DNA from 2 places in the Shewanella sp. GJ50-10 genome. Region 2 is predicted to be linked to the other one. Evidence: predicted binding sites of a transcription regulator. Region 2 holds the regulator's gene; the other holds the start of a gene.
The links. Region 2 encodes sigma-54, which starts transcription at its own class of promoters, with help from an activator protein. Its sites were predicted from a motif close to GTTGGCACGNNNNTNGNNT; they were not measured.
Positions count from the first base shown of each region.

Region 1: a site for sigma-54 is predicted at 3,274-3,292, ahead of AC0L4E_RS02735 (P-II family nitrogen regulator). Genes of this name have one in related genera too.

Region 1 covers NZ_JBVVSS010000001.1:679,021-683,699, forward strand. The annotation lists gene zapE (cell division protein ZapE) at 1-492, opposite strand, end outside; gene AC0L4E_RS02725 (helix-turn-helix transcriptional regulator) at 592-1,212, opposite strand; gene AC0L4E_RS02730 (polymer-forming cytoskeletal protein) at 1,442-2,767, shown strand; gene AC0L4E_RS02735 (P-II family nitrogen regulator) at 3,339-3,677, shown strand; gene AC0L4E_RS02740 (ammonium transporter) at 3,688-4,679, shown strand, end outside.
Region 2 covers NZ_JBVVSS010000001.1:340,653-345,331, forward strand. The annotation lists gene AC0L4E_RS01305 (HPr family phosphocarrier protein) at 65-331, opposite strand; gene rapZ (RNase adapter RapZ) at 346-1,191, opposite strand; gene ptsN (PTS IIA-like nitrogen regulatory protein PtsN) at 1,188-1,631, opposite strand; gene hpf (ribosome hibernation promoting factor) at 1,634-1,921, opposite strand; gene AC0L4E_RS01325 (RNA polymerase factor sigma-54) at 1,946-3,430, opposite strand; gene lptB (LPS export ABC transporter ATP-binding protein) at 3,612-4,343, opposite strand; partial or broken gene lptA (lipopolysaccharide transport periplasmic protein LptA) at 4,628-4,679, opposite strand, start outside.

The DNA.
Region 1 (4,679 bases), 340 kb from region 2:
GTTAAATAAATGTTCGAATAAGCGCCCTAAGATAATGGCGTCGCCAATATCAGAGACAAAAAACTCATCGAAACAAATTACTTGGTATTTATCTGCGTATAAATGTGCGATATGCACTAAAGGATCATTTATACCTTTAACTGTATTAAGTTGCTGATGAACTTCAGCCATAAACCGGTGAAAATGCAATCGTAATTTGCGACTGGTATTGAGGTGGCTATAAAACATGTCCATCAAGAAGGTCTTACCGCGGCCAACATCTCCCCAAAGATAAATCCCTAATGCTTGTGGTGAATGATTAGCTGATTGTTCTGTTTTCGATAGTGGCTCAGTATCTTGTTGTTGATTGAGTTGGATGAATAGTTGGTTAAGTGCTGTGAGTGCTTGAGTTTGAGCGGGATCATCAAGGATCACTTGGCTAGTTGAAGTTAACTCTGTGGATTGTGATTGCACTATTTTAGCGCGATATAAGTGTAATAAATCAGTCGTCACGCTACAGCCACTCAATAACTTACTGTTGGATTAGTATTAAAGTATATCAGTAATTAATTTAGCTTAAAGTGGCAATTGATTTTACCTCCCTACTGAACATTACACCTGAGTAAATACATAAGATAACTGACCTCGGCTTGAAACATTGGTTTTTTTGAAAATATTCTGAATATGCATTTTAACGGTATTGATTGAGATACTTAAGTTTGCAGCTATTTGCTCGTTCGACAATCCCTGACAAATTAACGATAACACTTGTTGTTCTTTTTTGGTTGTTAACGAAAGAAGCTCTGTTTGACGTTGAGTGATGGGTTGGCGTTTACGAGATTGAATATAATGCGACATAGCATCATGACTGAAATAGAGCTTATTATTATCGATACTCTTTAACGCTTCTATTATTTCGATAATCGATGCGCTTACAGCTAAACCGCCATGAAATCCATTAGCAATCAATAAAGTTTCGGTATCTGAATTTAACTTAGTGCAAAAAGCCAAATGTTTACCTTCGGAGATGAGCTCGATAGATAAATTAGGAATATGCTGTTTAGGGTCATCAATGAAATGCAGCAGTATTTTTTTGTGCTGATCAGCTTGTTGCCAATAAAAGTCGAGCGGATCATGGCTGATGGTATTACATTTGAGTAGCTCAGTAATTTGACACAGTTGCTGGGTCAAAGGCTCAGGAATATCACCTAAGAATATATCCGATAAAATCATCTTACGTCCTTGTTTATAACTATCAACTATTGAAGTCCTTAACAATAGCCTGCTGATACTAGCAGATTAGGATTATTACATATAATCAGAAAACACTGAAGTTATTAATGGATTAGCTGAAATGGGGTGTTTGATAAGTGAATGACTTGTAAATGTAATGTTATTGTTGTTTTTATTAAGTTAGTTTACTATAAGTCGAAAATTTATAATAAAAAGGATACTGCTGGGTATGAATAACAAAGGAAACGGGGTGACTTTTATTGGTCCCGAAACTTCACTGGACGGGGAAATGACAGTAAAAGGGCCTGCTTTGATCGCTGGTCAAGTCAAAGGTGTTATTCGTTCAACAGACCAAGTTAAAATTGAAGTAGGTGGCGAAATTGATGGTGAGCTTTACTGTCAAGAATTGCGAGTTTGTGGTGTGTTTAAAGGTTCTTTGCACTGTAACAGTCTCGTCATCGTAAGCTCTGGTGTCGTTGAAGGTGATGTTTCAAGTCATAAGATGGAAATCTATGATGGTGGACAATTCTTAGGTGCTAGAACCAAAGGCCCTGAGCAAGGTGTTTTACCTGAGTTAGCTGCAGATGAACAATCTGTTGCTGCCTATAGCGCACCATTTAACGAAGAGCCAGCATACGCCTCCCCAAAGGCTGAAGCGCCTATTGCAGAGGCGCCGATAGCTCAGGCTGCAAAAGTGAGTAATGTTAATGTAATGGCTGAGCCTATTACTAACGTTGCTGTTGACACTCCTCAGGTAAAAACTGAGATTAAACCAGAAGTAAAGCCAGAGCCGATCTCTGATATCAGGGATAATTTAGAAGCAGACATTCAAATGAGTGAACCTGTTATCAAAGCTGAGCCAAAAGCAGCACCATCGCCAGAGCGAAAAGCGGCTCCTGTGCAAAATACTGAAGCTGAAACAGCACCAAAGCCAAAATCGAAACTTGAAATTAAGCCTCAACCAAACCCTCAAGCGCAGTTAGCGGCTAAAGCAGCAGCTGAAAAAGCACAAGAGAAAAAATCAGGTTCTGGTACTAAGTTTGTCGTTGCAGGAGTTGTATTAGCTGCAGCAGCTGGCGTTGTTGTTATGAAGCCTGAATTGACCGAAGATTTAATGGCTCAATTTAATCATTCGTCATCGCAAAGCGAAACATCTGAACCAGCAGTTAAAGACGTTATCGTTGAAGAAGTGGCTGAAGTAGTAGCACCGGTTACCGCTGAAGCGGTTGATGCAGAAACAGCGTTAGCGCAATTAGATGCCGCAGGAACAGATGCGAGTTCAGGCATTGAATCTGTAACGAATGATGTAGTTGATGCCGCAGTAACTGAGCAAGAAGCAATATTAGCAGAGCTTGACGAAACTAGTGCTGATCTAGGGGCAGATATTGCTGCAGATGCTGATGAACTGATTGCAGCTTCTGAAGACGCGACTGAAGCTGATGTTGTTGATAAAACTAAAGTTGATAGTCTGTTAGCTGACTTACTTGCAGAAGAGCGTACAGAGCTTGTAGAGCCTACAGATGCAGTTGAAGAAACTTCAACTGGTAATCTTTAGCCAATAGAGTTAGTTATCTAAATCGGCAATGTATATTGTTGATATTTAGAAAATACTCACATCTTAAAGGTCCTCATATGAGGGCCTTTTTTATTGACTATTATTTTTCAATTTTACACTTTGTCATGACAGTGTTTAGTGACTAATTAGCTATCCACGTTTTTAGTTCTGCCCTAAATTTACCGCCACTTCTTTTTAACTTGATTCCTTATGAATACCACTCTTTAGTAATGTCATTATTCTCAATGCACAGATTTATTAACGCTCAATACACAGCTTTATTAACGCTCAATGCTGACCATATGCCAAAAATTATTGCTGACTTCTATGGGTTATAAGGGGCTATTTTTACGTGAGCTTGAAACCTATTTTGAATTTCAAACCTTGCAAACTCTGCTGCGCTAATCTTGTGCGCACTGAAATAGAGCTGCACTTTATTGGTGCATTTTTATGCTTTTATTTCTGGCTGTTTTTGTTTTATTTGTTTTAAAACATGAGCTTATGATTTTGGCCTGATGATTGAATTGTAATTGTAAACAAATATATAACAATCACACTTTTGGAGGTCGAGATGAAACTCGTCAGCGCTATCATCAAGCCGTTTAAATTGGATGATGTCCGAGAAGCTATTGCTGGAATGGGCATTGAAGGAATGACTGTAACTGAAGTTAAAGGTTTTGGTCGTCAAAAAGGACACACTGAGCTTTATCGTGGCGCAGAATATCAAGTCGATTTTCTTCCTAAAGTTAAACTAGAAATTGCTACTAAAGCAGAAAATTTAGAAGTATTACTTGAAGCAATTACGACTGCAGCTCATACAGGCAAGATTGGTGATGGCAAAATTTTTGTAACTGATCTTGAACAAGCAATCCGTATTCGTACGGGTGAGCTTGATAACGAAGCACTATAAGGGGGCTGAAATGGAAGAGTTAGCAGCGTTAGGAACAACAGTCACTGAGTTACGTTTCGCATTAGATACGTTTTATTTTCTAATCTCAGGTGCATTAGTCATGTGGATGGCAGCAGGTTTTGCCATGCTTGAAGCGGGTTTAGTTCGCTCAAAAAACACCACTGAAATTTTAACCAAAAACGTATGTTTATATTCAATTGCCTGTGTGATGTACCTATTAGTGGGTTACAACATCATGTATGTCGATAATGTTGAAGCAGGTTGGTTACCATCATTTGGTTCGCTAATCGGTTCACAAGCAGACGGTGCAGATCATGCGCTTGAGTCTGATTTCTTTTTCCAAGTTGTCTTCGTTGCAACAGCAATGTCGATTGTATCTGGCGCAGTTGCTGAGCGTATGAAGCTTTGGTCTTTCCTACTTTTCTCTGTAGTACTGACAGCCGTTATTTACCCAATTGAAGGTTACTGGACATGGGGTGGTGGTTTCTTATCTGCTGCTGGTTTCGTTGACTTTGCTGGTAGTGGTATTGTGCATATGGCAGGTGCAGCAGCGGCAATTGCTGGTGTATTGTTACTTGGCGCTCGTAAAGGAAAATATAGCGCAAACGGTTCAGTTAACCCAATTCCAGGTTCAAATTTACCTATGGCTACGTTAGGTATGTTTATTTTATGGATGGGTTGGTTTGGCTTTAACGGTGGTTCTCAGTTATTAGTTTCTGATGCAGAAAATGCTTCAGCAGTAGCAAAAATCTTTGTTAATACTAACTCTGCTGCAGCATTTGGCGCAGTATCAGCGCTAATCGTTTGTAAGATAGTTTGGGGTAAAGCTGATTTAACCATGATTCTTAATGGTGCTTTAGCGGGTCTAGTGGCTATTACAGCTGACCCATTATCACCTTCATTATTAATGGCTGCAGTGACAGGTATTGTTGCTGGTGGTGTGGTTATCTTCTCAATTGTTGGCTTTGACCGTATCAAAATTGATGATCCAGTAGGTGCTAT
Region 2 (4,679 bases):
TTTATTGATAACTGAAACAAGAGCCAAATAGTAGGTTGAACTAAAGGGTTGAGAGTGAGAAAAATTAGCTTTCTTCGTCAAACTTATCATTTATCAATTTACACACCGCATCTAACGCTTGCTGCGCATCTGCGCCGCTAGCTTCAACAGTGATGACTTTACCAATGCCACTTTCGAGCATTAATAGTCCTAATACACTCGCAGCGCTGGCTTGTTTTTCGCCTTGGATAAGCGTGATGTTCGCTTCAAACTCGGTGGCTAAAATAGCCAACTTGGTGGCCGCTCTAGCATGGAGCCCGAGTTTATTACTGATAGTAATTTCTTTTGAAATACTCGCAGGGGATGTCACAGTTTGAGTTCTCTGTGACGAGCACTGACTTGATGCTTACTATTACTGAAGCGTTTAGTTAGTTGATCGGCAATGTAGACCGAGCGATGCTGGCCGCCTGTACAACCTATAGCTATGGTTAAGTAGCTACGGTTATTACGTTCAAGGTGCGGCATCCAGGTTTCAAATAGGTTTTCAATTTGCCAAATGAATTTATTGACTAGAGGTTGTCTGCCTAAAAATTCTTGAACTGGCTGATCTAAGCCAGTTAACGGTCTTAGCTCTGTTTCCCAATGTGGATTGGGTAAGAAACGCACATCAAACATAAAGTCAGCTTCAGCTGGCATGCCATGCTTGAAGCCAAATGACTCAAAATGAATCACTAACTCTTTATCAACACTGCCCATTAATATCTGTCTGACCTGATCGCTAAGATCATAAATGGTCAATTGCGAGGTATCAATGTAGTGATCAACCATTTTAGCAATCGGTTCGAGTAATCGACCTTCAAGCTGAATGGCTTCTTGTAACGAGATTTGATTCTTAGAAAGAGGATGTAATCGACGGGTTTCACTGTAGCGTTTAAGCAGAACCTGATCATTTGAGTTTAAGAATAAACTAATGATGGTCGTATCATCAGATAATAAGGCTATTTGCTCTTTAAGCACTTTACCTTGCTCTTCAATATTTCGAACGTCGACGCTAATAGCGACAAGTTCGTTATTTCCTTTGAGCTGCTCAAGTAAGCTGCCAATAAGTGGTAAAGGAAGGTTATCAACACAGTAATAACCTAAATCTTCTAATACCCTTAGTGCAACTGATTTACCTGAGCCTGATCGTCCTGATACGATGACAAGTTTCATGCAGTAATAACCTGATAAAGTTCTGTAGCGTCATGACTCTTTCGAAGTCGCTTAAGGATTAATTTATCGCTCAGTTTTTCAGCCATCGTCGACAGCGTACTTAAATGCTGTTGGCATTGATCAGAAGGAACTAGCAGCGCAAATAATATATCCACGGGTTTTTTATCGATAGCATCAAACTCGATGCCTTCTTCACACTTGATCAAAATTGCTATCGGTTGTTCGATATCAGTTAATCGACCATGGGGAATCGCTATGCCATTTCCTATACCTGTACTACCCATTTTTTCACGAGCTATTAAACTTTCAAAAATAGCCTGTGAAGATAGGGTTGGGTACTGGGCAGCCATTAAATCGCTGATAAGTTCCAGTACTTTTTTCTTACTGCCCGGCGTGGCGCAGGAGGTGCACGCCGGCTGCAGAATGGTACGAAGTTCCATCGTTAGTGTTTAATTAACTTCTCTTTGTGTTTAATTACCTGACGATCTAATTTGTCTATCAGGGCGTCAATTGCGACATACATATCTGCGTTCTGAGATACGGCAAAAACTTCACCTCCTTTGAGGTGCAATTTTGCTTCAGCAATTTGTTGCAGCTTCTGAACATTGAGCACAACGTGTACATTATTGATCTGTTCGAAGTGTCGTTCAAGCTTTGAAAACTTAGTTTGTACATACTCACGTAAAGATTGCGTGATTTCTACATGGTGCCCAGTCAGGTTAATTTGCATAGATCATCCTCCAATAACAAAGGCTTATAAGCTCTTGCGTTGGTTTGAGGGAGGGATGAGCATTGCTTCACGATATTTGGCGATCGTACGCCGAGCAACATTAATCCCTTGTTCAGCCAGTAGCGTCGCCATTTTACTATCGCTAAGTGGCTTTTTCTGGTTTTCCGCTGCAACAAGTTTCTTAATAAAGGCACGAATTGCAGTAGAAGAACATTCTCCGCCATCATCGGTACTAACGTGGCTAGAGAAGAAATATTTTAGTTCAAAAAGTCCGCGAGGGGTGTGCATGTACTTTTGAGTGGTAACACGAGAAATGGTTGATTCATGCATCTCAACGGCTTCAGCAATGTCATTAAGTACCATTGGTTTCATGGCTTCTTCACCAAACTCAAAGAAGCCTTGCTGGAATTGCACAATGCAATTAGCCACTTTTAATAAGGTTTCATTGCGGCTTTCAATACTCTTAATAAACCATTTTGCTTCTTGTAAATGGCCGCGAATAAACTGGCTGTCTGACTGATTTGCAGAACCTTTCGCCATAGCTGCATATTGCTGATTCACACCAATTTTTGGCATGTTATCTGGATTTAATTCAACGACCCAACGACCACTCTTTTTAAACACTGTCACATCAGGAATGACATATTCATCTTTAATAGGAGTGATTTGTAAGCCTGGACGAGGGTTCAGCGTTTGAATAAATTGAATCGCTTCACGTAGATCATCTTCTTTAAGCTTGGTTTTACGCATTAATAATCTAAAGTCGCGACCAGCAATTAAATCAAGGTGTTCACCGATGAGCAATTTTACATTGTCGATGCAAGGGATCTCATCAGGGTATTGCCCGAGTTGGATCATTAAGCATTCACTTAAATCTCTTGCTGCAACGCCTACAGGATCAAAATGCTGAACTCGTTTGAGTACGGCTTCAACTTCGTCGAGTTCAATATCTTCAAGACCTAAAGCTTGTAAAATATCTTCGGTGGTTTGAGTTAAATAACCACGCTCATCTACTGCATCGATAATGGCAGTGGCGATGACCAAATCATTTTCTGAAAATGGGGTAAGGTTTTTTTGCCACTCAAGATGTTCATAAAGGCCTTCGGTGGTTTCACCTTGAAAGGGCATATCGTCATCACGAGCAACTGCCCCAGAACCTGAGCTAGGAGAGGCGGTATAAACTTCATCCCATGTGGTGTCCATTGGGAGATCTTCAGGCATTGACTCTTTGGTCAATGATTCTGTGGTATCAACTGTTGAGGTGTCTTTTTCAACGGTAACTTGGCTGTTGTCACTAAAATCAGTATCGGTTTGCTGGGCGTTCTCTTTTACAGGTTCTTTTGCTTTAGCAAACTCATCTTCGAGCTCAAGGAGTGGATTTGAGTCTAGTGCTTGTTGAATTTCTTGCTGGAGCTCCAATGAGGAAAGTTGCAATAAGCGAATGGCTTGTTGCAACTGAGGGGTCATTGTCAGGTGTTGACCCATTTTAAGTTGGAGTGAGGCTTTCATTTACCGCTTATCCCTAATTGAATTTCATCATCGCGACTAACAATTGTGTGGGTCTAGCACCTTTTTAAACTGCTTCTAGGCTTAAGCTGAACCTTGGCTTAAGTTGAGTCTAGAACATAGCGCTAAAAAGTGGGACTGATACTGGTCGCGAAATGCCATATTGTGCACTAAAGAATGCTAACTATAGCTTGAATTGCTCACCTAAGTATACTGACCTGACTTGCTGATTGTCTAAGATTTCAGCAGGCGTGCCTTCTGCAATTAAATCTCCGTGGCTGACAATATACGCGCGCTCACACACATCAAGTGTTTCACGAACATTATGGTCTGTAATTAACACACCTAAACCACGACTTTTTAATTGTTGAATAATTTTCTTGATATCTATCACAGAGATAGGATCAACACCTGCGAAAGGCTCATCCAATAAAATGAACTTAGGATTGGCTGCCAATGCGCGTGCGATTTCTACTCGGCGACGTTCACCACCCGATAATGCCATGCCTTGGCTATCTCGAATATGGGTGATATTGAACTCTTCTAATAAGTGCTCTAATTCTTCAATACGCTGCTCTGTGGTTAAACTCTTGCGAGTTTGTAGTACAGCCATAATATTATCGTGTACAGTCAGCTTTCGAAAAATACTGGCTTCTTGTGGCAAATAACCAATGCCTTTTCGAGCACGAAGGTGCATTGGGTCTGCGGTGAGATCGTCAGAATCAATTAATATCCGGCCTTTATCGCTTTTAACTAACCCAACCACCATATAAAAGGTGGTGGTTTTACCTGCACCATTTGGCCCTAATAGCCCAACAATTTGCCCGGTTTTAACTGTCAGGCTGACATTTTTAACCACTTGACGGCTTTTATAACTTTTTGCCAAGTTTTCAGCTGTTAACGTTATTTGTGTCATTATTGAGTTTGCTCTAGCGCTGGTGTTTCAGGTAATGAATCTGTACTTGGCTTGTCTTCAATTTGCAGGCCTTCAATTGAAGTGTCTGCATTTGCTTCAGGCACTTCGACTACAGGCGTAGAAGCTTCTGTATCAGTTACTTCAGTCGCTGTTATTTCAGCATTATTAGCTTCTGTTTTCACTTCATTGATTGATGCTGCTTGATCTTCAATGAGCTTTTCTGACTCTTCAGTTTTTGGTGATTCTAATTCAGGCTGCTCTGAATTGCCTTTTGAATCATTTAAATCTGGGTAGTTCTCTGGCTGGAAAATCGTAATAACGCGATCTTTACCGTCA